Regions from separate parts of the Escherichia marmotae genome, predicted to be linked through region 1. Evidence: predicted binding sites of a transcription regulator. Region 1 holds the regulator's gene; each other region holds the start of a gene.

Region 1 (7,570 bases):
GGTGGTGATCACGCTACGCCAGTACTTTCCCGCCAGTTGGTTTCCTCCCGGCCCGCTGGCAAACCCACGGCTTAACACCCGATCAAGCCACTCTTTCAGTAACGCCGGGCAACTGTAGGTATAAAGCGGATGCTGAAAAACAATCACCTCGTGCTCACGCAGTAATGCCTGCTCACGGGGAATATCAATAAAAAAATCGGGATAGTGCGCGTAAAGGTCGTGCACGGTAACATTGCTGAGCTGCGTGGCCGGTTTAAGCAGTACCCGGTTTGCCACCGAGTCCTGAGATTCCGGATGGGCATACAGCAGCAAAACTTTCGCTGGCTGAGACATCATCCCCCTCCCGGTATGGTTTTGTGTATAGTCGCTGTTTTGGGCTACCATTGCGCCCGGAGCGGCAGCTCGCCCATACACTACATTATCATAATGATAATTTAACATAGTCTGAACATACGGCGCCTTATGATTGTTTTCTCCTCGTTACAAATTCGTCGCGGCGTGCGCGTCCTGCTGGATAATGCCACCGCCACTATTAACCCTGGCCAGAAAGTCGGCCTGGTGGGTAAAAACGGCTGCGGTAAATCTACCCTACTGGCATTGCTGAAAAATGAAATCAGCGCCGACGGCGGCAGCTACACCTTTCCTGGTAGCTGGCAACTGGCGTGGGTGAATCAGGAAACGCCGGCGCTACCGCAAGCGGCACTGGAATATGTCATTGATGGCGACCGCGAATATCGCCAACTGGAAGCGCAACTTCAGGATGCTAACGAACGTAACGACGGACATGCCATTGCGACCATTCACGGCAAGCTGGATGCTATCGACGCGTGGAGTATTCGCTCCCGCGCCGCCAGCCTGCTGCATGGCCTCGGTTTCAGCAATGAGCAACTGGAGTATCCGGTGAGCGATTTCTCTGGTGGCTGGCGAATGCGCCTTAACCTCGCCCAGGCACTGATTTGCCGTTCAGACTTGCTGCTGCTCGACGAACCGACTAACCACCTCGATCTCGATGCAGTTATCTGGCTGGAAAAATGGCTGAAGAGCTATCAGGGCACGCTGATCCTTATCTCTCACGACCGCGACTTCCTCGATCCGATCGTTGATAAAATCATTCATATCGAACAACAAAGCATGTTCGAGTACACCGGCAACTACAGTTCGTTTGAAGTGCAGCGCGCCACCCGTCTGGCGCAGCAACAGGCGATGTACGAAAGCCAGCAGGAGCGCGTGGCGCATCTGCAAAGTTATATCGACCGTTTCCGCGCCAAAGCCACCAAGGCGAAGCAAGCCCAGAGCCGCATTAAGATGCTCGAGCGCATGGAGCTGATTGCCCCCGCGCACGTCGATAACCCTTTCCGTTTTAGCTTCCGCGCGCCGGAAAGCCTGCCTAATCCATTGCTGAAGATGGAAAAGGTCAGCGCGGGTTATGGCGATCGCATTATTCTCGACTCGATCAAACTGAATCTGGTCCCCGGTTCGCGCATTGGTCTGTTAGGCCGCAACGGCGCAGGTAAATCAACATTAATCAAATTGTTAGCCGGTGAACTTGCGCCGATTAGCGGTGAAATTGGCCTGGCGAAAGGGATTAAACTCGGTTACTTCGCCCAGCATCAACTGGAATACCTGCGCGCAGATGAATCGCCCATTCAACATCTGGCGCGTTTAGCACCGCAAGAGCTGGAACAAAAACTGCGAGACTACCTCGGTGGCTTTGGTTTCCAGGGCGATAAAGTAACGGAAGAAACCCGCCGTTTCTCCGGTGGGGAAAAAGCACGGCTGGTGCTGGCGCTGATCGTCTGGCAGCGTCCGAATCTGCTGCTGCTCGACGAACCGACCAACCACCTTGACCTCGACATGCGCCAGGCACTAACCGAAGCGTTGATCGAGTTTGAAGGCGCACTGGTTGTCGTTTCGCACGACCGTCACTTACTGCGTTCCACCACTGACGATCTCTATCTGGTTCACGATCGTAAAGTCGAACCGTTCGATGGCGATCTGGAGGATTATCAACAGTGGTTGAGCGACGTTCAGAAGCAGGAAAACCAATCTGACGAAGCGCCGAAAGAAAACGCTAACAGCGCCCAGGCACGTAAAGATCAGAAGCGTCGGGAAGCAGAGCTGCGTGCGCAAACCCAGCCGCTACGTAAAGAAATCGCCCGTCTGGAAAAAGAGATGGAAAAGCTGAATGCACAACTGGCACAGGCAGAAGAAAAATTGGGCGACAGCGAGCTATATGACCAGAGCCGTAAAGCAGAACTGACCGCTTGTCTGCAACAGCAAGCCAGCGCCAAATCCGGGCTGGAAGAGTGCGAAATGGCATGGCTGGAAGCCCAGGAGCAACTGGAACAAATGCTGCTGGAAGGCCAAAGCAACTAATGGCGCAAGTAACGACGACCGATCTTAACGACGCCAGCAGTAGTGCTGAATTCACCCCCATGCGTGGCTTCAGTAATTGCCATCTGCAAACCATGCTGCCGCGTCTGTTTCGTCGTCAGGTGAAATTCACCCCACACTGGCAGCGGCTGGAATTGCCTGACGGTGATTTTGTCGATCTCGCGTGGAGTGAAGATCCCACACAAGCGCAACATAAACCGCGTCTGGTGGTTTTTCATGGTCTCGAAGGCAGTCTGAATAGCCCTTACGCACATGGTCTGGTCGAGGCAGCGCAAAAGCGTGGTTGGCTTGGCGTAGTGATGCATTTTCGCGGTTGTAGCGGTGAACCAAACCGGATGCACCGCATTTATCACTCTGGTGAGACGGAAGATGCCAGTTGGTTTTTACGCTGGCTGCAACGCGAATTTGGTCATGCGCCAACGGCTGCCGTGGGCTATTCGCTTGGCGGTAATATGCTGGCTTGTCTGCTGGCTAAAGAAGGCAATAACGTCCCGATTGAGGCGGCGGTAATTGTCTCCGCGCCGTTTATGCTGGAAGCCTGTAGCTATCACATGGATAAAGGCTTCTCCCGCGTTTATCAGCGTTACCTGGTGAATCTGTTAAAAGCCAATGCAGCGCGTAAACTGAAGGCGTACCCCGGAACACTGCCGATAGATCTCTCGCAGTTGAAATCGGTGCGCCGCATCCGCGAATTTGACGATCTGATCACCGCCAAAATTCACGGCTATGCTGACGCCATCGACTATTATCGTCAGTGTAGCGCCATGCCGCTGCTCAATCGGATCGCCAAACCGACACTAATTATTCATGCCAAAGACGATCCGTTTATGGATCATCAGGTGATCCATAAACCGGAAAATTTACCCACGCAGGTGGAGTATCAACTGACCGAACATGGCGGTCACGTTGGCTTCATTAGCGGTACGTTACTCCACCCGCAAATGTGGCTTGAGTCACGCATTCCTGACTGGTTATCAATGTATCTGGAGGCGAAATCATGTTGATTCCCTGGCAAGACCTCTCCCCCGAAACGCTGGAAAATTTAATTGAAAGTTTTGTGTTACGCGAAGGCACAGATTATGGTGAACATGAGCGTACACTTGAACAGAAAACCGCCGACGTCAAACGCCAGCTACAATGCGGAGAAGCGGTGCTGGTATGGTCGGAGCTGCACGAAACGGTCAATATCATGCCGCGTAGTCAGTTTCGCGAATAACCTGCAACCGTCGGCGGACAAGATAATAATGATAGCCAGGTCATGGAGTTACTATGTCTGCCAAACATCCGGTCATTGCAGTAACAGGATCCAGCGGCGCGGGGACCACCACCACCAGCCTCGCGTTTCGTAAAATATTCGCGCAGTTAAATCTGCATGCAGCCGAGGTGGAAGGCGACAGTTTTCACCGTTACACCCGCCCGGAAATGGACATGGCGATCCGCAAAGCGCGCGATGCCGGGCGGCATATCAGCTACTTCGGTCCCGAGGCCAACGACTTCGGCCTGCTGGAACAAACCTTCACTGAATACGGGCTGAGCGGCAAAGGCCAGTCGCGCAAATATCTGCACACCTACGATGAAGCCGTGCCGTGGAACCAGGTGCCCGGTACGTTTACCCCGTGGCAGGCGCTGCCAGAACCGACCGATGTGCTGTTTTATGAAGGATTGCACGGCGGCGTGGTTACGCCACAACATAACGTCGCGCAGCATGTAGATTTATTGGTTGGGGTCGTGCCTATCGTTAACCTGGAGTGGATTCAAAAACTCATCCGCGATACTGGCGAGCGCGGACACTCACGAGAAGCAGTGATGGACTCGGTAGTGCGCTCAATGGAAGACTATATCAACTACATCACGCCGCAGTTTTCCCGCACTCATATCAACTTCCAGCGCGTCCCCACTGTTGACACGTCTAACCCTTTCGCTGCAAAAGGCATCCCGTCGTTGGATGAAAGTTTTGTGGTGATTCATTTTCGTAATCTGGAAGGGATCGATTTCCCTTGGCTGCTGGCGATGTTACAAGGCTCATTCATTTCCCACATCAATACGTTAGTGGTGCCGGGAGGTAAAATGGGTCTGGCAATGGAGTTAATTATGCTGCCGCTGGTACAACGACTGATGGAAGGGAAGAAAATCGAGTAAATGTTCTTATATGCCGGATAAAATAATATCCGGCATCATATTTTAATCATTAAATCACGCGGCTATCACTTCATAGGAGTGGGTAATATTCACGGCTTTCTCTAGCATCAGCGCTACCGAACAATACTTCTCGGCAGAGAGATCCACCGCTCGCGAAACCGCCGCGTCCTTCAGGTCGTGACCTGTGACGATAAAATGCAAATTGATGTGCGTAAACAGGCGCGGTGCCTCTTCGCGACGTTCAGAGGTCAATTTTACTTCACAATCGACCACATCCTGACGCCCTTTTTGCAGGATAGAAACCACATCAATGGCGCTGCAACCGCCTGCCGCCATCAACACCATTTCCATCGGACTTGGCGCTTTATCGCCAGAATTACCGTCCATTAAAATCTGGTGACCCGAGGCTGACTCGCCCAAAAAAGTTAACCCTTCGACCCACTTCACACGCGCTTGCATAATCGGAACTCCATTGCGTCAATTTTCCTGACAGAGTACGCGTACTGACCAAATCGCGCAACGGAAGGCGACCTGGGTCATGCTGAAGCGAGACACCAGGAGACACAACGCGAAAGCTATGCTAAAACAGTCAGGATGCTACAGTAATACATTGATGTACTGCATGTATGTAAAAGACGTCACATTACCGTGCAGTTCAGTTGATAGCCCCTTCCCAGGTAGCGGGAAGCACATTTCGGCAATCCAGAGACAGCGGCGTTTTCTGGCTCTGGAGAAAGCTTATAACAGAGGATAACCGCGCATGGTGCTTGGCAAACCGCAAACAGACCCGACTCTCGAATGGTTCTTGTCTCATTGCCACATTCATAAGTACCCATCCAAGAGCACGCTTATTCACCAGGGTGAAAAAGCGGAAACGCTGTATTACATCGTTAAAGGCTCTGTGGCAGTGCTGATTAAAGACGAGGAGGGTAAAGAAATGATCCTCTCCTATCTGAATCAGGGTGATTTTATTGGCGAATTGGGCCTGTTTGAAGAAGGCCAGGAACGTAGCGCATGGGTACGTGCGAAAACCGCCTGTGAAGTAGCTGAGATTTCCTACAAAAAATTCCGTCAATTAATTCAGGTGAACCCGGATATTCTGATGCGTCTCTCCGCACAGATGGCGCGTCGTCTGCAAGTCACTTCAGAGAAAGTGGGCAACCTGGCATTCCTCGACGTTACAGGTCGTATTGCACAGACACTGCTGAATCTGGCGAAACAACCCGATGCCATGACTCACCCGGACGGTATGCAAATCAAAATTACCCGTCAGGAAATCGGTCAGATTGTTGGCTGTTCTCGTGAAACCGTGGGACGTATTCTGAAGATGCTGGAAGATCAGAACCTGATCTCTGCACACGGAAAAACCATCGTCGTTTACGGCACCCGTTGATCCCATCGGAGTGCCGCGTTACCTGGTAGCGCGCCGTTTTGTTTAAGCCGATGTGGCGCAGACTGATTTATCATCCCGACATCAACTACGCACTACGACAAACACTGGTGCTATGTTTGCCCGTGGCCGTTGGTCTATTGCTTGGCGAATTAAGACTCGGGCTGCTCTTTTCTCTCGTCCCCGCCTGTTGCAATATTGCGGGGCTTGATACTCCTCATAAGCGTTTTTTCAAACACTTAATCATTGGTGCGTCGCTGTTTGCCACTTGTAGCTTGCTAACGCAACTGCTGCTGGAAAAAGATATCCCCCTACCCTTTCTGCTGACGGGGTTAACGTTGATACTTGGCGTCACTGCTGAGTTAGGGCCATTGCATGCAAAATTACTTCCCGCATCGCTACTCGCCGCCATTTTTACCCTCAGTCTGGCGGGATATATGCCGGTCTGGGAACCGTTGCTCATCTACGCGTTAGGCACGCTCTGGTATGGACTGTTTAACTGGTTCTGGTTCTGGCTCTGGCGTGAGCAACCGTTACGCGAGTCGCTTAGCCTGCTGTACCGTGAACTGGCGGATTACTGTGAAGCCAAATACAGCCTGCTTACTCAGCACACCGATCCCGAAAATGCTCTGCCACCATTGTTGGTGCGTCAGCAAAAAGCGGTCGATTTAATTACCCAGTGTTATCAGCAAATGCATATGCTTTCCGCGCAAAATAATACGGACTACAAGCGGATGCTGCGTATTTTCCAGGAGGCGCTGGACTTACAGGAACATATCTCGGTCAGTTTGCATCAGCCGGAAGAGGTGCAAAAGCTGGTCGAGCGGAGCCATGCGGAGGAAGTTATCCGCTGGAATGCACAAACTGTCGCCGCCCGCCTGCGCGTGCTGGCTGATGACATTCTTTATCATCGCCTGCCGACACGTTTTACGATGGATAAGCAAATTGGCGCGCTGGAAAAAATCGCCCGCCAGCATCCGGATAACCCCGTGGGACAATTTTGCTACTGGCACTTTAGTCGCATCGCCCGCGTGCTACGAACGCAAAAACCACTTTATGCCCGCGATCTGCTGGCAGATAAACAGCGGCGAATGCCGTTACTCCCGGCGCTGAAAAGCTATCTTTCCCTGAAATCGCCAGCGCTGCGTAATGCCGGACGATTGAGTGTGATGCTAAGTGTTGCCAGCCTGATGGGCACCGCGCTGCATTTGCCGAAATCCTATTGGATATTAATGACGGTATTATTGGTGACGCAAAATGGTTATGGCGCTACTCGCCTGCGGATTGTGAATCGTTCTGTGGGAACCGTGGTCGGGTTAATCATTGCGGGTGTTGCGCTGCACTTTAAAATTCCCGAAGGTTACACCCTGACGTTGATGCTGATTACCACGCTCGCCAGCTATCTGATATTGCGTAAGAACTACGGCTGGGCGACGGTCGGTTTTACCATTACCGCTGTGTATACCCTGCAACTGCTGTGGCTGAATGGTGAGCAATACATCATCCCACGCCTCATTGATACCATCATCGGCTGTCTGATTGCCTTCGGTGGCACGGTATGGCTGTGGCCGCAGTGGCAGAGTGGTTTACTGCGCAAGAACGCCCATGACGCCTTAGAAACTTACCAGGAGGCTATTCGTCTGATCC
Region 2 (7,570 bases), 1.9 Mb from region 1:
TACCAAAATGTTCTCGTGCCGCAATAAGCTGCGCTTTGGTGAGCATAAACACACCATCGCCACCGTTATCAAACTCCAGCCAGGTGAACGGAACATCCGGATATTGTTCCATCAGATGTACCATGCTGTTGCCGACTTCACAAATCAGTACACCATCATCAGCAAGATAATCCGCCGCGTTGCCGAGAATGCGACGTGTCAGTTTCAGGCCATCAGTGCCAGACGCCAGCCCCAGCTCCGGCTCGTGACGGTATTCGTTTGGCAGGTCGGACATATCTTCCGCATCGACATACGGCGGGTTGGTGACGATCAGGTCGTACTGCACTTTCGGCAAATCACGGAACAGATCGGAACGAATCGGTATGACGTTGTGGATCAGACCATGTTCTTCAATGTTCTGTTCGGCTACCGCCAGCGCGTCGGGAGAGATGTCCACCGCGTCGACTTCCGCTTCCGGGAAGGCATAAGCGCAGGCAATAGCAATGCAGCCACTACCGGTACACATATCCAGAATATGTTGCGGTTGCTTGCTGATAAGTCCGGCAAATTTATTGTTGATCAGTTCACCAATCGGTGAACGCGGCACCAGCACGCGTTCATCGACGTAAAATTCATGGCCGCAGAACCAGGCTTTGTTGGTCAGATAGGCAACCGGAACGCGCTCGTTGACGCGGCGGATCACGCGCTCAACAATACGGTGTTTTTCGCTGGAGGTCAGACGGGCGTTGCGCATATCTTCCGGAATATCCAGCGGCAGGTAGAGCGACGGCAATACCAGTTGCACCGCTTCGTCCCACGGGTTGTCGGTGCCATGACCGTACCAGATATTTGCCGCGCTGAAGCGGCTAACCGACCAGCGCAACATGTCCTGAATGGTTTGCAGTTCATTTACTGCTTCATCAACGAAAATTTTATCCACGTATTCCTCCAGGGCATGGTCGCATTAATTTCGGCGGCTAGTTTGCCATGAAGATGACGATAAATCAGCATTCATGCGGCAATGACGCAGGAAAATTATGTTTTGGCCGATCGATTGCGCTACGAGTCGGGTAAACTGTAGGAAAAATAAAATAGAGATGCATAGATGAAAAAGAAAACAACTCTCAGCGAGGAGGATCAGGCCCTGTTTCGCCAGTTGATGGCGGGTACTCGCAAGATTAAGCAGGACACGATTGTCCATCGACCACAACGAAAAAAAGTCAGCGAAGTGCCGGTCAAGCGGTTGATTCAGGAGCAGGCTGATGCCAGCCATTATTTCTCTGATGAATTTCAGCCGTTATTAAATACCGAAGGCCCGGTTAAATATGTCCGCCCGGATGTCAGTCATTTTGAGGCGAAGAAACTGCGACGCGGTGATTATTCGCCGGAGTTGTTTCTTGATTTGCACGGCCTGACGCAGCTACAAGCCAAACAGGAACTGGGCGCATTAATTGCCGCCTGTCGCCGTGAACATGTGTTTTGCGCCTGTGTGATGCATGGGCACGGTAAGCATATTTTGAAGCAACAAACACCACTGTGGCTGGCACAGCATCCGCATGTGATGGCATTTCACCAGGCACCAAAAGAGTACGGCGGCGACGCGGCGTTATTGGTATTGATTGAAGTGGAAGAGTGGCTGCCGCCAGAACTTCCCTGACATTCAATACAACAAGAGCCACTTAAGTGGCTCTCTGAAAGTTGATATGCGATATAAACGTTGCGTAATTATATCGCTTTTGCCATTTTCAAATTACACGGGCTCATCTGCCAGTTAAATTCGCCTTTTCCGCTTTCATCAAGCGTTACGCTGGCAATAGCTGAAGTGGTAAACATAGGCGGCGTTTCGCCCGGACATAACTCGGCTACCAGATAACCGACTAAGGGTAAGTGAGAGATAACCAGTACCGACCCGACTCCCTCGTTGGTCAATGCCTGAAGATAAGCACTAACCAGACCGACATCGCCGCAGGGCGTCAATTCTGGCAGAACTTCGACACTGGATGGCAGTTCCATACAATCACCTACGACATCCAGAGTTTGCTCGGCTCGCAGGAACGGGCTCACCAGAACACGTTCGACTTCCACTTTTTGACCTTTCAGCCAGTTCGCCATCAGGCGAGATTCGTCACAACCGTTAGTGGTCAGAGGACGAACCGAATCACTGGCGGCATCGAGGGCTGCGTCGCCGTGACGCATGATAAAAACTTGCATATTGCACCGCTTTTGTTAACCAGATTCACCCGTCTTCTTTCATCTGAAACCAGAGAAAGAAGACGGTGGCCGGCATTGTGCCTTATCCATTCACCGAATGAAACGCTGTTTTTTACCTCAATGGCGTAAGTATAGTCAATATGCGTTTACATTTTAACCAAGGCTCCACCATTCAGCGCGGATTCATATAGCTTTGACCTTCTTATTGCAGGTCAGTTGCAGTTGTTTTCCAAAAACTTTCCCCATGCTCACTCATCTCAAGTAAACGCTCGCAAGGGGTAAAACGGGAACCATATTGCGCGGCCAGTCGTTGCATTATTGCAACCACTTCGCCCGCGCCGAGAGAATCGATATAGCGGAACGGACCACCGAGAAATGGCGGAAAACCAATTCCAAATACTGCGCCAATATCCCCGTCTCGCACGCTACGGATAACCTGCTCGTCCAGACAACGTACTGCTTCATTCAGCATCAACATCACACACCGTTCAGCAACCTGCGGTGCGGACAGTCGCCCCTGCCCTTGCGCGCCAATCAACGGGTAAATGGCGGGATCAACCTGTTTTTTGCTTTTACGCCCTTTTTGGCGGTAAAGATAGAAACCCCGGCCATTTTTTCTACCTTTACGATCGTCGTTCAAAATTGAAGAAACAACATTTGCAGGCGCACTAAAACGTTCTCCATAAGTTGCTTCCAGTACAGGAATAATTTTAGTCCCTGTGTCGATTCCTACCTCATCCAAAAGTTGGATTGGTCCCACCGGAAAACCAAATTTAACCAGTGCGGCATCAATGTGCTCAACACGCTCACCTTCGGTCAACATGCGGATAGCTTCATTAATGTAAGGTGCCAGAATGCGATTAACGTAAAATCCGGCTTTATCCTGCACCACGATTGGCGTTTTGCCCTGTTTTTTCGCCAGTTTTACCGTGGTGGCGAGGGTTTGCGCCGATGTCCCGGCGTGAGGAATGATTTCTACCAGCGGCATTTTTTCTACCGGGCTGAAGAAATGCAGGCCGATAACCTGCCCTGGTCGTGAGGCGTGAGCGGCAATATCGCTAATCTGTAAAGATGAGGTATTGGAGGCAAAAATTGTATGAGGGGCGCAGTTTTGCTCCACTTCCGCCACCATCTGTTGTTTTAATTCGAGATTTTCAAACACTGCTTCAATAATCAGATCGCGATGGGAAAAACCGTGATAATCCATAGAACCTGAAATCAGCGCCAATTGTTTGTCGCGTTCACTGGCTTTGATATGCCGGCGGCGCACTTTCCCCTCCAACTGATCCCAACTGTATTTCAAAGCATGATTTATGCCCTGGGCGTTGATATCTTTAATTCTTACAGGTAGCCCCGCTTTACCGGCTGTAACGTAAGCAATACCACCGCCCATCAAGCCACCACCTAATATCCCCACGCTATTTAATGGGGCGGGGGCAACATCGCTGCCAGGATCTTTCTTCACGTCGGTACTGGCAAAAAAGATATTACGCAGAGCCTGTGATTGCGATGTCATTGCCAGTTCGCCAAAGGCCCGTGCTTCAGCGTCATAACCGCTACTGGAGCCCTGCGCTAATCCTGTTTCGATAACCTCAAGAATGCGTTCTGTCGCCGGGTAGTTGCCCTGGGTTTTCTGTTCTGTTTTCTTGCCTGCCATTTTGAATAACAGCGCACGACCTAATGGCCCGGCCATCACTCGTTCACGAATCGGGAGAGTCCGAGAAACTGTACGCTCCTGCTTCGCCAGCTCTACAGCGGCTTCCAGTAAAATAGAATGCGGAACGACGTCATCCACCAGCCCCAGCTTTAACGCCTGCTTTGCCCGTAGTTGCTTGCCAGTGAGGATCATCTCTAGTGCTGTGCTGACGCCGATCAGGCGCGGTAAACGCTGGGTGCCGCCTGAACCAGGTAACAACCCAAGTTGTACTTCCGGCAAGCCGAGCACGGTTTTAGAGTCGTCTGTACAGATACGACCGTGGCACGCCAGTGCCAGCTCCAGACCACCGCCCAGGCAAGCGCCGTGAATGGCGGCAATAACAGGAACTGGCAAAGCATGAATTTCCGCCATCAACTGTTGGCCCTGCCGCGCCAGTGCTTCCGCTTCTTGCGCGGTTTTGCAGTTGCCAATCATGTTGATGTCTGCACCGGCAATAAAGTTGTCCGGTTTAGCGGAGATAAACACTACGCCTCGAAGTTCTTTATTTTCGCGGAGTTGTTTAATAATGGCGCGCACCTGCGAGGCAAACTCTGCCTTCAGGGTATTCATTCTTTCGCCGGGAACGTCAATGGTGATGACGGCAATATTGTCCAGACGTACATTTAGGGTAAAAGCCGATACCATTTCCATTATTCCGCCTCCAGAACCATTGCCGCACCAAGTCCACCTGCGGCACAGGCGGTCACTAAACCAAATCCACCGCCGCGACGGCGAAGTTCGTGTAATGTCTGGGTAATCATCCGCGCGCCGGTTGCCGCGAAGGGATGACCATAAGCAATGGAACCGCCAAGCACGTTAAATTTGCTATCGTCCACTTCGCCAGTGGCATGTGCACGCCCCAGCACATCGCGGGCAAAACGTTCGCTACCCAGCAACTGAATATTTGCCAGCGTCTGGGCGGCAAATGCTTCATGCATATCAATCAATGTCAGATCGGCCATCGTCAGGCCTGCTCTCTCCAGCGCCAGCGGCGTTGACCAGGCCGGACCGAGCAACATGTCCTGCCAGACATCAATAGCGGTAAACGCGTAACTGCGCAGATATCCCAGCGGCACCAGCCCTAATTCTTTCGCTCGCGATTCGGTCATCAGGATCACTGCCGCCGCGCCATCGGTCAGAGGCGTACTGTTCGCCGCAGTTACCGTTCCGTGTTTACGGTCAAATGCCGGACGCAGTTTTGCGTAATCAGCAAGCGTGGAATTACCGCGAATATTGTTGTCTTCCGCGAGGGGTTGTTTATAAGGAGGGATAAAGGCGGTCATCACCTCTTCTTTGAGTTTGCCTTCTGACCATGCCTGGGCAGCACGCTGGTGCGAACGGTGCGCCAGTGCATCTTGCTGTTCGCGGGTGATACCGTAGGTTTTCGCCATTTGTTCGGCGGTATCGCCCATTCGCAAACCGGTGGAATATTCCGCTACCGCAGGCGGAACAGGCATTAAGTCACGCAAACGCAAGCTGGAGAAGAGTTTAAGACGCTGGCTCAGCGTGCGGGCTTTGTTGACATCAACCAACACGCGCGCCAGTTTTTTACTGACGCCAATTGGCAATACCGAAGAGGAATCGGCCCCGCCAGCAATACCGGCGCGGATGGTTCCCGCCATCAGGCTTTCGGCCACGTTCGCAACCGCCTGGAAACTGGTAGCGCAAGCTCGGCTGACGCTGTATGCGTCGGTATGGACGTTCATTCCAGTGCCAAGAACAATTTCACGCGCAATATTGGGAGCCTCTGGCATTTGCACAACCCGACCAAAGACCAGTTGTTCAATCACTTCGGCGGGGATCTCACTACGTGCCAGCAGCTCACCGACGACCATCTTCCCCAAATCAACAGCGGGAATGCCATGAAAAGCCGTTGCCTGGCGAGCAAAAGGCGTACGTAACCCGCTAACGATGGCGATGCGATCGCCCTGGCGGGTAACCAGCGGTAAAACCTGACCCATAACACTCCCCTGTAAAAAAAGACATAAAGTGGTCTGACCTGATCATAGTCTTAACTATTTTTTACATTTAGCCAAGTGGAGAAAAGGGAAAGTGGGAGCTATGACACAGAGAGAAAAGAAGAAGAGAAAATAAAACGCCCCTGCCAACAACCTGGCAGGGGCGTATGTACCCGAGAGGAATTAACGCAGACCCAACTGGAAAATCAGCATTTCAGCTTCGCAGGCAAAAGTGAAATCAATATCCAGGCGAACACCGTCAGACTCTTCAGTGAAAGTCGGGGTGATTTTGCATGGTTCGGATTCTACGCTACGGGCTTTTTCAGTCAGCGCCGCCAGCGTTTGTTCTGCTTCTGCGCGGTTTGCAAACACGCGGCTGTAAGACGCGGTGCAATCGGAGTTGTCCATAATGGTGCCAACATCCATACAGCAGCAAACCGGGGTTTCATCAGCACTACATTTACTCATCGTTGATTTCCTCTGTATGTGCACCCAAGGTGCCAGATAAACGTTACGGATATTTTACGCTTCTGAAAAGTGCTGCTCCAGTTGTTAATTCTGCAAAATCAGATAAGTGACCGAAATCACACTTAAAAATGATCTAAAACAAAATTCACCTGGATGAATGAGTGCGCCACCTCCAAATTTTGCCAACTGGATCGCGTTTCTTAGATCATATTTGAAAAAATATAGAAACATACTTGCAACATTCCATCTGGTCAGACCTATACTCTCGCCACTGGTCTGATTTCTAAGATGTACATCAGCCCCTACACTTCGCGCTCCTGTTACAGCACGTAACATAGTTTGTATAAAAATAAATTATTGAGGTTATGGTCATGAGCCAGAAAACCCTGTTTACAAAGTCTGCTCTCGCAGTCGCAGTGGCACTTATCTCCACCCAGGCCTGGTCGGCAGGCTTTCAGTTAAACGAATTTTCTTCCTCTGGCCTGGGTCGGGCTTATTCAGGGGAAGGCGCTATTGCCGATGATGCTGGTAATGTCAGCCGTAACCCCGCGTTGATTACCATGTTTGACCGCCCGACTTTTTCTGCGGGTGCGGTTTATATTGATCCGGATGTGAATATCAGCGGAACTTCTCCGTCTGGTCGTAGCCTCGACGCGGATAACATCGCACCTACAGCATGGGTTCCGAACGCACACTTTGTTGCGCCGATTAACGACCAATTTGGTTGGGGGGCTTCCATTACCTCTAACTATGGTCTGGCGACAGAGTTTAATGACACTTATGCAGGCGGTTCTGTCGGTGGTACAACCGACCTCGAAACCGTGAATATGAATTTAAGCGGTGCCTACCGCTTAAACAACGCCTGGAGTTTCGGTCTTGGTCTTAACGCCGTCTATGCTCGTGCAAAAATTGAACGTTTTGCAGGTGATCTGGGGCAACTGGTTGCTGGTCAGATTATGCAATCTCCCGCCGGACGGACACCACAGGGACAAGCGCTGGCTGCAGCCGCTAATGATATTGAAAGTAACACCAAAATTGCTCATCTGAACGGCAACCAGTGGGGCTTTGGCTGGAACGCCGGGATCCTGTATGAACTGGATAAAAACAACCGCTACGCGTTGACCTACCGTTCTGAGGTAAAAATTGACTTCAAAGGTAACTACAGCAGCGACTTGCCAATTGGCCTGAATAACTACAATCTCGGTTTGCCTGGTGCTACAGGTGGCGCAACGCAGTCGGGTTATCTGACGCTGAACCT
Region 3 (7,570 bases), 2.1 Mb from region 1:
TGCGCGGGTACAACCGCTCTGGCATAATTTTTCTGTGGGGCACACTCTGGCACAAACGGCACCGAGGGCATTATTTTCGCGAATAGTCTCGGCAGCGCCTTTAAAATTACGAAAATAGATTGAGCGAATAAATTTTCCCGGATCGGTTTGCGCCGGGCACGCCTGGCTGCAAGGGGCGTCGTGGCATAATAAACAACGAGAGGCTTCTTTAATCGCCAGTAAAGGCGTAAAAGCCGGAGCGAGTTCATCCAGATAATTTTGTTGCGGCATGTGATCTTCCTTAATGCTATGGGTAATTAAGGCGAACGTATAGTAAATATAACGTGCTGATATTAAGGCTAAGCGTGCGGGGGAAATAATAATTATTCTCAATAGTTAACAGTGGGCGAGAAATAATATTATCGGTAAAAAATAAGATAAATAATCATACCGATGGATAAAATACCGAAGCCGCTATACGCCACTATATAAGCAAAGAAGAGACCGGGATTTTTTTCACGCCAGACATACACCGGTTCCGGCACATTTTTAACCCGTTTATCAATTGCGCCAGCACGCCAGCCTTTCCATGCTTCGCGAAAACAAAATACCGGGATAAGGAAAAAAACGGCAATGACAAAAAACTGCTGAACATCCATAACTACTTTCCTTGTTTCTTTTGTAATTCAAGTAACTGTTCTGGCGTGACGGCGGGATAACCCTGCGCATCTTCGGGCACCTGGTGCATTGCCGGAATAGGGACCAGTGGTCCTAAAAAGCGCGGTTCACGTTTAAAAATATAAAGGTCAGCCAGCGCACCGAAGCGGGCGGCAAATTCGCGAATACGTACTGACCACATATCTTTTGGTGACGGTACGGCATAGCACTGCGCCTGAATACCCATATGCAGAGCGATAAATAATGCCCGCTCACAGTGGAAACGCTGAGTAATAATAATGAAGTCGTTGGTATCGAACACCTTGCGTGTACGCACGATGGAATCCAGGGTACGAAAACCGGCGTAGTCGAGAACAATATCAGCCGGATCGACGCCAGCGGCAATTAAATCTTTGCGCATGGTCATCGGTTCGTTATAACTCTGTAATGCGTTATCACCGCTAAGTAATAGATAATTCACCTTACCGCTGTTATAGGCATTTATTGCACCCTGAATACGATAGCGGTAATACTGATTAATCACCCCAGTACGATAATATTTTGCCGTACCAAGTACCACGCCGACCTGGCGGTAGGGGAGATCCTGCAATTCATCGTAGATATAAGGCGCAGTTTTCCAGCTCATCCAGCGATCGAGGCCGAGCACTGTCAACAGCAGCAAGCCGATCAGGACTAACAGGCTGTAGAACACGCGCTTTAACATGCTGAAAACTCGATCTTGGGGAATTTCAATCAGGCTACTTTACCTGTGGGCTTTGCGCAAGAAACGGCAAACTGTTTGCCGGGATTTTCGACACCAGGGTGAGTAGAAATGCCGGATGCGCTACGCTTATCCGGCCTACGAAATTTTGCACTCTGTAGGCCGGATCAGGCGTTCACGCCGCATCCGGCACCGGGCTTAAGCGAGAAGCACGCGGTCGATATTGTGACAACCGAGAGCTTTCAGCGTTGCCGAGGTTGCATCCCACTGAACCAGCGGCGCATCGGCTTTTTCTGCCAGAATCGCCCGCTGAATATCCGGGTAATCATAACCTTTGAGATTTAACAGAATTAATGCGCCCTGCAACGGCGGTAGAGTTGGGTTGAATGCGGCGTTTTCAGCATAGCTACCACTGAAAATACGACCGTCTTTGCATTCCAGCGCCACGCCGCTTGGAGACTTGCTGTAAGGCATGTGCGAACGGTTGGCCGCGGCAATTGCCGCCTGAGAAAGCGCATCGCCAGTCAGCGCATAGCCGTGATCCTGCTCGTCCATCAGCAGTGTCTTAATCTCCAGATCTTTCGGCCCAAAGGCATCCGGCAAATAGTCACGCAGCGCATGCGCTTCGCGGCCCGGCAGATGAATGCGTAGATCCAGCCCGCTGTTCAGTTCGTTCATAAACTGACGGCAGTGACCACAAGGTGTGTAGTTAACGGTGATGGCCGCGAGCGCTTTCTCACCGCTCAGCCAGGCGTGGCTGATTGCGCTTTGTTCGGCATGAACGGTTTGCTGCATTGTTGCGCCAATAAATTCCATATTGGCACCAAAATACCAGGTTCCACTCACGCCGCGCGCAATGGCACCAACATTAAAATTCGACAATGGCGTGCGGGCACAGGCCGCCGCCAGTGGTAGCAGTGCGAAAGCCAGCGCGTCTTCGTCCAGCCCCGTTGCGCTCTTCAGCGAAGAGACCTGCTCTCTGGTCAACAACGCGGGGAAATACTTATCTGCCAGAATGGGTTCCAGTGCAGATTGCAAGTTATCCGCAAGTTGGGCAAAAGCAGTTTGAAAACGTGGATGCATGGCGTTGCCTCATAATCATGTAATGGGATAACAGTTTACGAACCCATTATGGCTTTATATGTGATCTGAATCTCATTAATTATACAACGCGTGAAACTTACATCAAAAATGCGCGACGCATCGCAAATTTTAGCCCATTACTGCCAGAATAATCGGGAAAAGAAATGGTGCAACCAGCGAGGTAATAATCCCGCATAACACCAACGCCAGCGAACTAAATGCGCCTTCCTGATAATCCAGCTCGGCACAGCGCGCTGTTCCGAGGGCGTGAGAGGCCGTCCCCATCGCCAGGCCACGCGCTGCTTTGGTACGAATACGCATCGCATTGAGTAGCGTATGACCAAACACCGCACCCAAAATACCGACAAAAATCACACAAACCGCGCTGATTGCCGGAATACCGCCAATACTGCCACCAACGGCCATCGCAATTGGTGTGGTAACCGATTTCGGTAATATTGATGCAGCGATTTCCGGTGAAGCGCCCATCAACAATGCTACGCAAGTCCCCGTCACCATCGCGACCACGCTACCGATAAAACAGATAGTGATGATGGATTTCCAGCGCGCGCGGATCTGGTGCAGTTGTTCATATAAAGGATAGGCCAGTGCGACCACCGCCGGTTGCAACAGATCGTTTAACACTTCGCTACCTTTAAAGTAGCTGTCGTAAGAGATGCCGGTCAGCATTAAAAAAGGAATGATCACCACCATTGCCACCAGCAACGGGTTAAGCAACGGAAACTTATACCGTGTTGCCAGTTTGCGGGCGGCAAAAAAGACAATCAATGTCAGCGGTAATGACCACCAGATATTCGCCATCATTTTTCTGATCCTTTCTGACCTATGACTTTACGTTCACCGTGTACCAGGTGCGAACTCCAGCTCACCACCAGAAAAACCACCAGCGTACTAATGGCACAGGAAACCACCACCGGGCCAAACTGTGCGCGTAGCAAATCAAAATATTGCATTACGCCTACGCCAATTGGCACAAACAACAGTGCCATATAGCGAATCAGTACGTAACACCCCGGATTGACCCACTTCGCCGGAAGAATTTGCAAGGCCAGCAGGACAAACAGGATTAGCATCCCGATGATGCTGCCCGGAATGGTTACCGGTAGCAGGGAAGCAATGAAAATGCCTGCATACAGGCAGGCATAAATCAGGACAAAAGCGCGTAAATATTGCCAGATAATGTTCAGTGTCTTACTCATAATCAACACCCCAGATGAGATGGATTCATCATACAATTAATCTGTAAAATGTGCTACCGATCACATTAAGAAAACATCGCTTATTTTTCGCACCAGGGCATGACGATGTGAGCAGCGAACTCAGGCATACCATACTTTTGCAGATCAGAAAGCGCGCCAGCCATACATCAAGCATAGAGAGGGATTGTAGTTTGCAGCAATCCCTCTCTGCAGACCTTTAATCCGTTGACCGGAGGCGCTACCATAGCGCCTCATTTTTTTGCGGGTGATGATATGCGTGTGTTACTGGCACCGATGGAGGGTGTGCTTGACTCCCTGGTGCGTGAATTACTGACCGAAGTTAATGACTACGATCTGTGCATCACCGAATTTGTCCGCGTGGTGGATCAACTGCTGCCGGTAAAAGTTTTTCATCGCATTTGTCCTGAGCTGCAAAACGCCAGTCGAACGCCTTCCGGGACACTGGTGCGGGTACAACTGCTGGGGCAGTTCCCGCAATGGTTAGCAGAGAACGCCGCCCGTGCGGTGGAGTTGGGTTCCTGGGGCGTGGATCTCAACTGCGGTTGCCCGTCGAAAACGGTTAACGGCAGTGGCGGCGGGGCAACGTTACTCAAAGATCCTGAACTTATCTATCAGGGGGTAAAAGCGATGCGCGAAGCTGTACCGGCGCATTTACCCGTCAGTGTGAAAGTGCGGCTTGGTTGGGACAGCGGTGATAAGAAGTTTGAAATTGCCGATGCTGTCCAGCAGGCTGGGGCTACGGAACTGGTCGTTCATGGGCGGACAAAGGAGCAGGGTTACCGTGCGGAGCATATCGACTGGCAGGCGATAGGCGATATTCGTCAGCGATTGGCCATTCCGGTTATTGCCAACGGAGAAATCTGGGACTGGCAGAGTGCGCAACAATGTATAGCTATCAGCGGTTGTGACGCGGTGATGATTGGGCGTGGGGCGCTTAATATTCCTAACCTGAGCCGAGTGGTGAAATATAACGAACCGCGGATGCCGTGGCCGGAGGTCGTTGCATTGCTGCAAAAATATACCCGTCTGGAAAAACAGGGCGATACCGGGTTATATCACGTCGCACGGATTAAGCAGTGGTTGAGTTATTTGCGTAAAGAATATGATGAAGCAACGGATTTATTTCATCATGTTCGGGTGTTGAATAATTCCCCTGATATTGCAAGGGCTATTCAGGCGATTGATATAGAAAAACTCTAAAAATCATCGACCCGATAGCCATAAGGGATAAGCCGGGGGGCAGGGGGAGGAGGTGATTATCCACCCCCTGCGTGCTCCTTGCGCCAGTGATTATATGAAGCAATGTACATGACAGGGGCGCAACAGGATGAGAGACTGAAATATCCTCGTTATTTTCGGAGCTGATGACATTAATTAATTTTAAAATATCATCTTAAATACGCCAGTCACCACCAGTAGCCCAATCAGGAAAATAATCAATACTGCCCAGAGTATAATTTTCATTGGCGTTCCTTTATTTGTGAGTGCTAAATAAGTATAGGAAAAAACAAAACCCTTTGCCGCCATTCATAAAGAATTAAGATAAATCGGAGAATATCATTCACTTACTTTATATCTTTCTGAATATGTCGTTTTATTGCCACTGATGTATTGCCACGCGAAACTAAAAAATATATCGCAACACACGGTAATCTCCGCGCACCTTTTCTTACCTGATTACTCCCCCATGAATCGTGATTCCTTTTATCCGGCAATCGCCTGTTTTCCGTTGTTACTTACTCTGGCCGGGTGTGCGCCTATGCATGAAACACGCCAGGCTTTAAGCCAGCAAACGCCCGCCACACATGTTGACACCGCATTACCGGTATCTCTGAAAAACGGCTGGCCGGACAGTCAGTGGTGGCTGGAATATCACGATAATCAACTCACTTCCTTAATTAATAATGCCATACAGAACGCGCCGGATATGCAGGTTGCTGAACAGCGCATTCAACTGGCTGAAGCACAGGCGAAGGCCGTCGCCGCCCAGGATGGTCCACAGCTCGATTTTTCTGCGGATATGGAACGGCAAAAAATGTCGGCAGAAGGGTTAATGGGGCCGTTTGCCCTGGACGATCCTGCCGCAGGCACTACCGGCCCCTGGTACACCAACGGCACCTTTGGTTTAATGGCGGGCTGGCATCTCGATATCTGGGGAAAGAATCGGGCGGAAGTGACTGCGCGCCTCGGTACGGTAAAAGCGCAGGCGGCAGAACGCGAGCAGACCCGGCAATTGCTGGCAGGCAGTGTGGCTCGTTTGTACTGGGAGTGGCAAACCCTGGCAGCTTTAAACACTGTCTTGCAGCAAATCGAAAAAGAGCAGAACACGATTATCGCGACCGACCGCCAGTTATATCTGCGCGGCATTACCTCGTCGGTTGAAGGTGTCGAAACCGATATCAATGCCAGCAAAACCCGGCAACAGCTCAACGATGTCGCGGGGAAAATGAAAATTATTGAGGCGCGGCTAACTGCGCTGACTAACAGCCAGACGAGCGCCTTAAAACTGCATCCGGTTGCGCTGCCCAAAGTGGAAAGCAAACTTCCTGACGACCTGGGCTATTCTTTGCTGGCTCGCCGGGCAGACTTACAGGCGGCACACTGGTACGTTGCATCATCCTTAAGCACCATCGATGCGGCAAAAGCTGCCTTTTACCCCGACATCAACCTGATGGCCTTTCTGCAACAAGATGCGCTGCACTTAAGCGATTTGTTCCGTCATTCTGCGCAGCAAATGGGCGTTACGGCAGGTCTGACGCTACCTATTTTCGATAGTGGTCGTCTTAACGCCAACCTTGATATTGTGAAAGCCGAAAGCAATTTGTCGATCGCCAGTTACAACAAAGCGGTGGTTGAAGCGGTGAATGACGTGGCGCGGGCAGCAACTCAGGTTCAGACACTGGCGGAGAAAAATCAGCATCAGGCGCAAATTGAGCGCGATGCCCTGCGGGTAGTTAGTCTGGCGCAGGCGCGTTTTAACGCAGGTATCATCGCAGGTTCTCGCATCAGCGAAGCCCGAATCCCGGCGCTCCGTGAACGGGCGAACGGTCTGCTTTTGCAAGGGCAATGGCTGGATGCGTCCATTCAGCTCACCGGTGCGCTGGGTGGTGGTTATAAACGTAGCTGATGAATATGCCTGTGGGGGCGTTAGGTTTATCCAGCGTTTTTCTTCCCACGCCGTTTCAGCCACCAGCGCACGCCAACCACCAGAACCACGACCAGAATCAACCAAATCCAGTGTTTCAAATGCTGATCGAGATTGTGCAGCCACGGCGCAATCACCTGGCCTCCCGCGTAACCAATAGCGGTAAAAATCAGCGCCCAGGCCAGCGCGCCGAGAATATTCAGTGGCAGAAAGATTTTCGGTGGGAGCTGGCTGGCACCAATTAGCGTTGGGCCAATCACCCGAAAGCCGTACATAAAACGCGTGCCGATGACAAATAGATAAGGATGGCGCTGGATCAGCTTTTGTGCGCGCTCAATTTTGTCCTGATGTTTTGATAAACGGCGTAACAGTTTGCCGCCAAATCGCCGTCCGCACAGATAAAGCACCTGGTCGCCAATCATGCCGCCAAGCGCCACAGAAAGAACCACCAGTGGGAATTTTAATAATCCCTGATGTGCCGCAACGCCCCCCAGCAATGTCACGGTTTCACCCTCTGCCAGACTACCGAGCACCAGCGCGGCATAACCATATTGTGAGATGAGTGTATTGAGATCCATAGGTCGGTCTGTCTCCGTTTGATTGTCTGTAAGCATACACCCTGTGAATTGTTTACGCAGGAGAAGGCGTTTTATCACGCGACGCAAATTTTGCGTCAGAACAAAAAACAACCACAAACTGACTTATACTTGAACTGTCAGGTTCATGAACTCACAACAAGGGGGC
Region 4 (7,570 bases), 1.6 Mb from region 1:
ATAAACTCGACGCCATTATGCCTGCGCATGTGATCTACAGTGATGTTGATCCGCGTCCGGCGAGCGGATCTCCCCACTGGCTTAAGACCGTTTTACGTCAGGAACTGGGTTTTGACGGTGTGATTTTCTCTGACGATTTATCGATGGAAGGCGCAGCGATTATGGGCAGTTATGCTGAACGTGGGCAGGCATCACTGGATGCGGGTTGCGATATGATCCTGGTCTGCAATAATCGTAAAGGGGCCGTCAGCGTGTTAGATAATCTGTCACCGATCAAGGCAGAACGTGTTACACGTTTGTATCATAAAGGTTCATTTTCGCGACAGGAACTGATGGACTTGGCTCGCTGGAAAGAGATCAGCGCCCGTCTGAATCAGTTACATGAACGCTGGCAGGAAGAGAAAGCAAGTCACTAACCCTGGCTTATGTGAGGAAGCGATGATTATCTATTTACACGGTTTTGACTCTAACAGTCCGGGTAACCACGAAAAAGTCTTACAATTGCAGTTTATTGATCCCGATGTACGGCTGATAAGCTACAGCACTCTGCACCCGAAACACGATATGCAGCATCTGCTCAAAGAAGTGGACAAAATGTTGCAACTGAATGTTGACGAGCGCCCGTTAATTTGCGGTGTTGGGCTGGGTGGTTACTGGGCGGAGCGGATTGGTTTTCTCTGTGATATCCGCCAGGTGATCTTCAACCCTAATCTGTTCCCTTATGAAAACATGGAAGGGAAGATTGATCGCCCGGAAGAGTACGCTGATATTGCTACTAAGTGTGTGACCAACTTCCGCGAGAAGAATCGCGATCGTTGCCTGGTGATCTTGTCGCGTCACGATGAAGCGCTTAATAGCCAGCGGACATCTGAAGAGTTGCATCATTATTACGAGATTGTCTGGGACGAAGAGCAGACGCACAAGTTCAAAAACATCTCCCCGCATTTGCAGCGTATTAAAGCGTTCAAAACCCTCGGTTAAAAGCTATCATCGGTCGCATCAGGTAACCTTGCCGCTATCTGATGCGCCCCGGATTCTGTAGGTCGGATAAGGCGTCCACGCCGCATCCGACAGCCGTGCACCAATGTCTGATGTGCATCTTATCAGGCCTAACACCTCACCCTGTTTCACTCTCCCGAAGCTGCTTGAACAATAAACAAAGCACTGTGTTTTTTGATCTCATCCGGTAAATCCGATTATCTTTTCAGCAACAAAACTTGATTCACATCAATTTTGGTATGACCAATGCACCATTCATGTTATTCTCAATAGCGAAGAACATTTTCATCACTGTAACCTGCTGTTAATTAAGGGCTATGATCATAACCATTAATTAACAATTGGTTAATAAATTTAAGGGGGTCACGTTGACTACGCCATTGAAAAAGATTGTGATTGTCGGCGGCGGTGCTGGTGGGCTGGAAATGGCGACACAGCTTGGACATAAGTTGGGGCGCAAGAAAAAAGCCAAAATTACGCTGGTAGATCGTAACCACAGCCATCTGTGGAAACCGCTGCTGCACGAAGTGGCGACTGGATCGCTCGATGAAGGCGTTGATGCGCTGAGCTATCTGGCCCATGCACGTAATCATGGTTTCCAGTTCCAGTTGGGTTCTGTGGTTGATATCGATCGTGAAGCGAAAACAATCACCATTGCTGAACTGCGCGACGAAAAAGGCGAACTGCTGGTGCCTGAACGCAAAATTGCCTATGACACGCTGGTAATGGCATTGGGCAGCACCTCCAACGATTTCAATACGCCGGGTGTAAAAGAGAACTGCATTTTCCTCGATAACCCGCACCAGGCGCGTCGTTTCCACCAGGAGATGCTGAATCTGTTCCTGAAGTACTCTGCTAATTTGGGCGCCAATGGCAAAGTGAACATTGCGATTGTCGGCGGCGGCGCTACTGGCGTGGAACTCTCTGCCGAACTGCACAATGCGGTGAAACAACTACATAGTTACGGTTACAAAGGGCTGACCAACGAAGCCCTGAATGTAACGCTGGTGGAAGCGGGCGAGCGAATTTTGCCAGCATTGCCGCCACGTATCTCTGCTGCGGCTCACAGTGAGTTAACGAAACTGGGCGTTCGCGTACTGACGCAAACGATGGTGACCAGTGCCGATGAAGGCGGTTTGCACACTAAAGATGGCGAATATATTCAGGCCGATCTGATGGTGTGGGCTGCCGGAATTAAAGCGCCGGATTTCCTGAAAGATATTGGTGGGCTGGAAACCAACCGTATCAACCAACTGGTGGTGGAACCGACGCTGCAAACCACGCGCGATCCAGACATTTATGCCATTGGCGACTGTGCGTCGTGTCCGCGTCCGGAAGGGGGCTTTGTACCGCCGCGCGCCCAGGCCGCACATCAGATGGCTACCTGCGCAATGAACAATATTCTGGCGCAGATGAACGGTAAACCACTAAAAAATTATCAGTATAAGGATCACGGTTCGCTGGTATCACTGTCGAACTTCTCTACCGTTGGTAGCCTGATGGGTAACCTGACCCGAGGTTCGATGATGATTGAAGGACGTATTGCGCGTTTTGTGTACGTTTCTCTGTACCGCATGCATCAGATTGCGCTGCATGGCTACTTTAAAACGGGGCTGATGATGCTGGTAGGTAGCATTAACCGCGTGATCCGTCCGCGTCTGAAACTGCATTAATTGGCTTGTACTGGCGGATGTGGTGTGAACGCCTCATCCGCCCTTACAGGAAGAGGACGATTTGTGAGCCTGATAAGACGCGTTAAGTGTCGCATCAGGCATCCCTTCAGACTCATCTGAATCATTCAGTATTTCCTGCTATTCCCGCGTTTTTCATCTTCTGTCTGATAGCGGCTTTTCCTCTTCGCTTGCATGATTGGCATAACTGCAAAGAAGGAGGTGTTCCCGTGAATAAATCAATGTTGGCGGGTATCGGGATTGGTGTCGCGGCTGCGCTCGGCGTAGCGGCAGTAGCCAGTCTGAACGTGTTTGAACGTGGCCCGCAATACGCTCAGGTTGTTTCTGCAATCCCAATCAAGGAAACAGTTAAAACACCGCGCCAGGAGTGCCGCAACGTCACGGTGACTCACCGCCGACCGGTGCAGGATGAAAATCGCATCGCCGGTTCGGTTCTGGGCGCTGTGGCGGGCGGGGTTATAGGGCATCAGTTTGGCGGTGGGCGCGGTAAAGATGTTGCCACCGTTGTGGGGGCGCTTGGTGGTGGGTATGCCGGTAATCAGATTCAGGGCTCTCTCCAGGAAAGCGATACTTACACGACCACCCAACAGCGTTGTAAAACGGTATATGACAAGTCAGAAAAAATGCTGGGATATGACGTGACCTATAAGATTGGCGATCAGCAGGGCAAAATCCGCATGGGTAGCGATCCGGGCACACAAATCCCATTGGATAACAACGGACAACTGGTTCTGAATAACAAAGTATAAAAAAGCTGTACTCTGCAATTTAGCCCCTCATTCGCTCAGGCTGAGGGGCTTTTTTTGCGTCTTATTTCACCAGCGCTGGCCATAAGCGCAATGTTGTCCGCGAAATCTGCATTAGTTTTTCCAGCGATGCGCCTTCCCGGGCACTGATCGACATCCCCTGAATTATACAATTAAGAAATTCCGCAAGATGCGTTACGTCACAGTGGGCAGGAATTTCCCCGCGAGCCTGGCGTTGACATAAAAACTGTTGCAAGGTGCGTTCCTGCATCGCGTGGCGTGACTTTACGGTATGGGCGATATCTCCGGAGTCCGGGGAGAGCGTGGCGCAGTTGTTAATCATAAAGCAACCTGCAGGGGTGTCTTTACTGGTAAAACAGCTCGCGATGGCGGCGAAATAGTCTGCCAGTGCAGACTCCACGCTTTTCTCTTCACAAAACAATTGCGCTTCGTGCTTTGCGGCAAAACGGTCGATATAGCGGTCAAGTACGGCGCGGAATAATCCCTCTTTGTTGGTGAATTCCGCATACAGCGTCGGCGCTTTGGCTCCGGTCGCTTCGACGAGATCGGCAAGGGAAGTTGCTTCATAACCGTGCAGCCAGAACAGTTTCATAGCCTTATCAAGCGCGGCTTCCCTGTCGAACATTTTGGGGCGGCCACGGCTTTTTTTTACACAATGTGCTGAGTCAGTTGCCATGATGCCGTTATACCTTGTAGCTGTGAATGAATGATTATTATAAAAATAATCACCACCGTTCACCAGTCCAGAGAGCAGAAAAATAATTGCTCCCTATTTAACTGAAATTTAAAGAATTTTAATTTAATTAATGAGTGTTATAAAAAATATCTTGTATGTGATCCAGATCACATCTATCATTTAGTTATCGATCGTTAAGTAATTGCTTGCGACGCCATTCATCTGCATAAGGTCACTATTATGAAAAACGTAAAAACCCTCATCACTGCGGCGATTTTAAGCTCCATGTCATTTGCCAGCTTTGCGGCTGTCGAAGTTCAGGCAACACCAGAAGGTCAACAAAAAGTGGGTACTATCAGTGCTAACGCGGGGACAAATCTGGGATCGCTGGAAGAACAACTGGCACAAAAAGCGGATGAGATGGGCGCAAAATCTTTCCGTATTACTTCAGTAACCGGCCCGAATACCCTTCATGGAACGGCAGTAATTTATAAATAAGCATTAACCCTCATTAATGCCCGCTACTGCTGCTTTTTTCCCCGCGACATGCCGTGCCGCGGGGATTTTTTTATCCGGTATTTACAACGCTTGTTGGTTCACTTGATGACGACGTACATCCACCGGCATTCCTGAACGTACATCCATCACATGCTGCATTACTTCGGCGTCAGTTCGCGCTGCATTTTTAAATGCCTGCATCGCACTATTGAGCGTAATCGGCAACAATTGCGGATCGTCATCAATCTTCTCTGACAGAGGCTGATGCACTTCTACCAGGCGTGCGCCATTTGGCTCGGCAGAGACTTTAATCGGTGTGTTGATAATGTTCACTTTGGTGCCAGGGGTGACCTGGCTGAAAAGTGTTTTGATATCGTCATCGCGCAGACGAATACAGCCGGAACTTACCCGCATACCAATGCCGAAATCGGCGTTTGTACCGTGAAGTAAATAAACGCCGCCATAGGCCGCCAGACGGATCGCATGATGACCCATCGGATTATCCGGTCCTGCCGGAACAACAGCCGGAAGTTCGATGCCCTGGGCTTTATAACGGGCGCGGATGTTTGCGGTAGGTGTCCATGTTGGGTTAGCTCGCTTGTCCGAAACGGTAGTTACCATTGTTGGTGTCAATGTGTCTCCGCCTAACTGGCCAATGCCGATCGGATATACGGTCACCGAATTTTTACCCGGTGGATAATAATAGAGACGTAACTCTGCAATATTGATCACAATGCCTTCACGTGGCGCATCCGGCAGCAGCGTTTGCAACGGAATCGTTAACACGCTTCCGGCTCGTGGTACATACGGATCAACGCCAGGGTTGGCCTGTAACAGCGCCAGGAAACCGACGTTATATTTTTTGGCGATGGCTTCCAGCGAACCACCGTCATTCTCCACCACATGAAATTTGTTTTCACCAACCAGACGACTACCCGCAGGTGGCAGCGGCCAGGTATTGGCTTTTGCCGGTAGCGCCAGTGCTACGGCTGCGGCGAACGTAAAATACGTCAGCCAGCGAGAAAAACGTGTTTTGATCATCACCAAAAATCCATAAAAAATATAAGGTTATTGTAATAAAAAGATAAGTATGAATTATGAATGGTGGCAGTGTCGGGTAGTGCAGGGAAGTGCAAAGAATTTGTAAATATTAGGAGAGATGCTGGTTCATGCCTGATGCGGCGTGAACGCCTTATCCGCCTGCAAATTCAATACACGGTAGGCCTGATAAGTGTAGCAAATTTTGTTTATGCTTTGTGTCTAAAGGGGGCATAACCGCCCCCCGATTTACTACTACGCGATGGCGTTCTCTTCCAGCTCACGCATAAACTGGCGCACCCAGTCGATACGTTGTTTCCGCTCGCTCAAATCCTGAATAAACTTCAGGCGCGTCGGGCCATCGAGACGATAGTGCTGCGGCTGTTTTTGCAGCAAACCAATCAACCAGGCTGGATTCACGTGATTCTTCTCGGCAAATTCGATCACGCCGCCTTTCTCATTCCCCTCCAGCTTCCGGATCCCCAGCTTCTGCGCTTGCTGGCGCAGGCGGGCAATCTCCAGCAGAGTACGTGCCGGATCCGGCAGCAGGCCGAAGCGATCGATAAGCTCTACTTTGATCTCTTCCAGTTCATTTTCCGTTTTGGCGCTGGCAATGCGTTTATAGAACGACAGACGTGTATTCACGTCAGGGATGAAATCGTCCGGCAGTAGCGACGGCATCCGCAGTTCGACTTCCGTTTGCTGGCTGGTGAGATCTTCCAGCGACGGCTCGCGTCCGGCTTTCAGCGCATCAACGGCGTTTTCCAGCAACTCCATATACAGCGAGAAACCGATGGTTTCCATCGAACCACTTTGTTCTTCACCGAGCAGTTCACCCGCACCGCGAATCTCCAGATCGTGAGTTGCCAGCGCAAAGCCCGCGCCAAGGTCTTCCAGAGACGCAATCGCCTCGAGACGTTTTTGCGCATCGGGAGTCATCGCTTTCGGATGTGGCGTCAGCAGCCACGCATACGCCTGATGGTGTGAGCGTCCGACGCGACCGCGCAACTGGTGCAACTGCGCCAGACCGAAATGATCCGCGCGTTCAATGATAATGGTGTTGGCGGTAGGAATGTCGATCCCGGTTTCGATAATTGTGGTACAAACCAGCACGTTGAAACGCTGGTGATGGAAATCATTCATCACCCGTTCCAGTTCGCGCTCACGCATCTGCCCGTGACCGATGGCAATTCGTGCTTCTGGCACCAGTTCCGCCAGCCGTTCGGCGGCTTTCTGGATGTTTTCCACGTCATTGTAGAGATAATAAACCTGCCCCCCACGCAAAATTTCACGCAGGACGGCCTCCCGGACGACCAGGCTGTCGTACTCGCGGACAAACGTTTTGACCGCCAGACGACGGGCGGGCGGTGTGGCGATAATTGACAGATCGCGCATTCCACTCATTGCCATGTTCAGCGTGCGCGGAATTGGTGTCGCGGTGAGCGTCAGTATGTCGACGTTCGCGCGCATCGCTTTAATGCGTTCTTTATGACGGACACCAAAGCGGTGTTCTTCATCGACAATCAGCAAGCCCAAATCTTTAAACTTGACGTCGTTTTGCAGCAGTTTGTGCGTGCCGATCAAAATATCGATTTTCCCTTCCGCCACTTCCGTAAGGATTTGCGCCTGTTCTTTGGCGCTGCGGAAACGGGAGATCATTTCGATGCGCACCGGCCAGTTAGCAAAACGGTCGCGGAAGTTGTCGTAGTGTTGTTGGGCGAGGAGGGTGGTTGGCACCAGCACTGCCACCTGCTTGTGGTTTTCCACCGCCAGGAAAGCGGCACGCATCGCCACTTCCGTTTTACCAAAGCCAACGTCACCGCACACCAGACGATCCATTGCCAGTGGCCGACACATGTCGCTAAGAACTGCGTTGATGGCCTGCGCCTGATCCGGCGTGG

What was found. The regulator CRP, encoded in region 1, controls carbon source genes, mostly activating them, when cyclic AMP is high. The targets are predictions, from matches to a motif close to ATGTGANNNNNNTCACAT.
Region 2: the regulator CRP is predicted to act here: its motif matches at 6,417-6,434, upstream of C1192_RS00065 (YfcZ/YiiS family protein).
Region 3: the regulator CRP is predicted to act here: its motif matches at 2,499-2,516, upstream of cdd (cytidine deaminase).
Region 4: the regulator CRP is predicted to act here: its motif matches at 4,289-4,306, upstream of bhsA (multiple stress resistance protein BhsA).

What each region holds. Positions count from the first base shown of each region.
Region 1 covers NZ_CP025979.1:2,804,965-2,812,534, forward strand. Annotated here, with positions in the region: gene kefG (glutathione-regulated potassium-efflux system ancillary protein KefG) at 1-333, opposite strand, end outside; gene C1192_RS14620 (ABC transporter ATP-binding protein) at 463-2,376, shown strand; gene C1192_RS14625 (hydrolase) at 2,376-3,398, shown strand; gene C1192_RS14630 (YheU family protein) at 3,392-3,610, shown strand; gene C1192_RS14635 (phosphoribulokinase) at 3,664-4,533, shown strand; gene C1192_RS14640 (OsmC family protein) at 4,588-4,992, opposite strand; gene crp (cAMP-activated global transcriptional regulator CRP) at 5,294-5,926, shown strand; gene C1192_RS14655 (YccS/YhfK family putative transporter) at 5,977-7,570, shown strand, end outside.
Region 2 covers NZ_CP025979.1:8,887-16,456, reverse strand. Annotated here, with positions in the region: gene prmB (50S ribosomal protein L3 N(5)-glutamine methyltransferase) at 1-919, opposite strand, end outside; gene smrB (endonuclease SmrB) at 1,085-1,636, shown strand; gene sixA (phosphohistidine phosphatase SixA) at 1,705-2,190, opposite strand; gene fadJ (fatty acid oxidation complex subunit alpha FadJ) at 2,393-4,537, opposite strand; gene fadI (acetyl-CoA C-acyltransferase FadI) at 4,537-5,847, opposite strand; gene C1192_RS00065 (YfcZ/YiiS family protein) at 6,028-6,312, opposite strand; gene fadL (long-chain fatty acid transporter FadL) at 6,684-7,570, shown strand, end outside.
Region 3 covers NZ_CP025979.1:246,760-254,329, forward strand. Annotated here, with positions in the region: gene C1192_RS01225 (NAD(P)-dependent oxidoreductase) at 1-270, opposite strand, end outside; gene C1192_RS01230 (DUF2542 family protein) at 399-638, opposite strand; gene sanA (outer membrane permeability protein SanA) at 641-1,360, opposite strand; gene cdd (cytidine deaminase) at 1,556-2,440, opposite strand; gene C1192_RS01245 (CidB/LrgB family autolysis modulator) at 2,570-3,265, opposite strand; gene C1192_RS01250 (CidA/LrgA family protein) at 3,262-3,660, opposite strand; gene dusC (tRNA dihydrouridine(16) synthase DusC) at 3,934-4,881, shown strand; gene yohP (small membrane protein YohP) at 5,062-5,145, opposite strand; gene mdtQ (multidrug resistance outer membrane protein MdtQ) at 5,369-6,808, shown strand; gene C1192_RS01275 (DedA family protein) at 6,835-7,404, opposite strand.
Region 4 covers NZ_CP025979.1:1,249,914-1,257,483, reverse strand. Annotated here, with positions in the region: gene nagZ (beta-N-acetylhexosaminidase) at 1-416, shown strand, start outside; gene ycfP (alpha/beta hydrolase YcfP) at 439-981, shown strand; gene ndh (NADH-quinone dehydrogenase) at 1,368-2,672, shown strand; gene C1192_RS06690 (glycine zipper 2TM domain-containing protein) at 2,900-3,439, shown strand; gene comR (TetR family copper-responsive transcriptional repressor ComR) at 3,501-4,133, opposite strand; gene bhsA (multiple stress resistance protein BhsA) at 4,374-4,631, shown strand; gene ldtC (L,D-transpeptidase LdtC) at 4,713-5,675, opposite strand; gene mfd (transcription-repair coupling factor) at 5,925-7,570, opposite strand, start outside.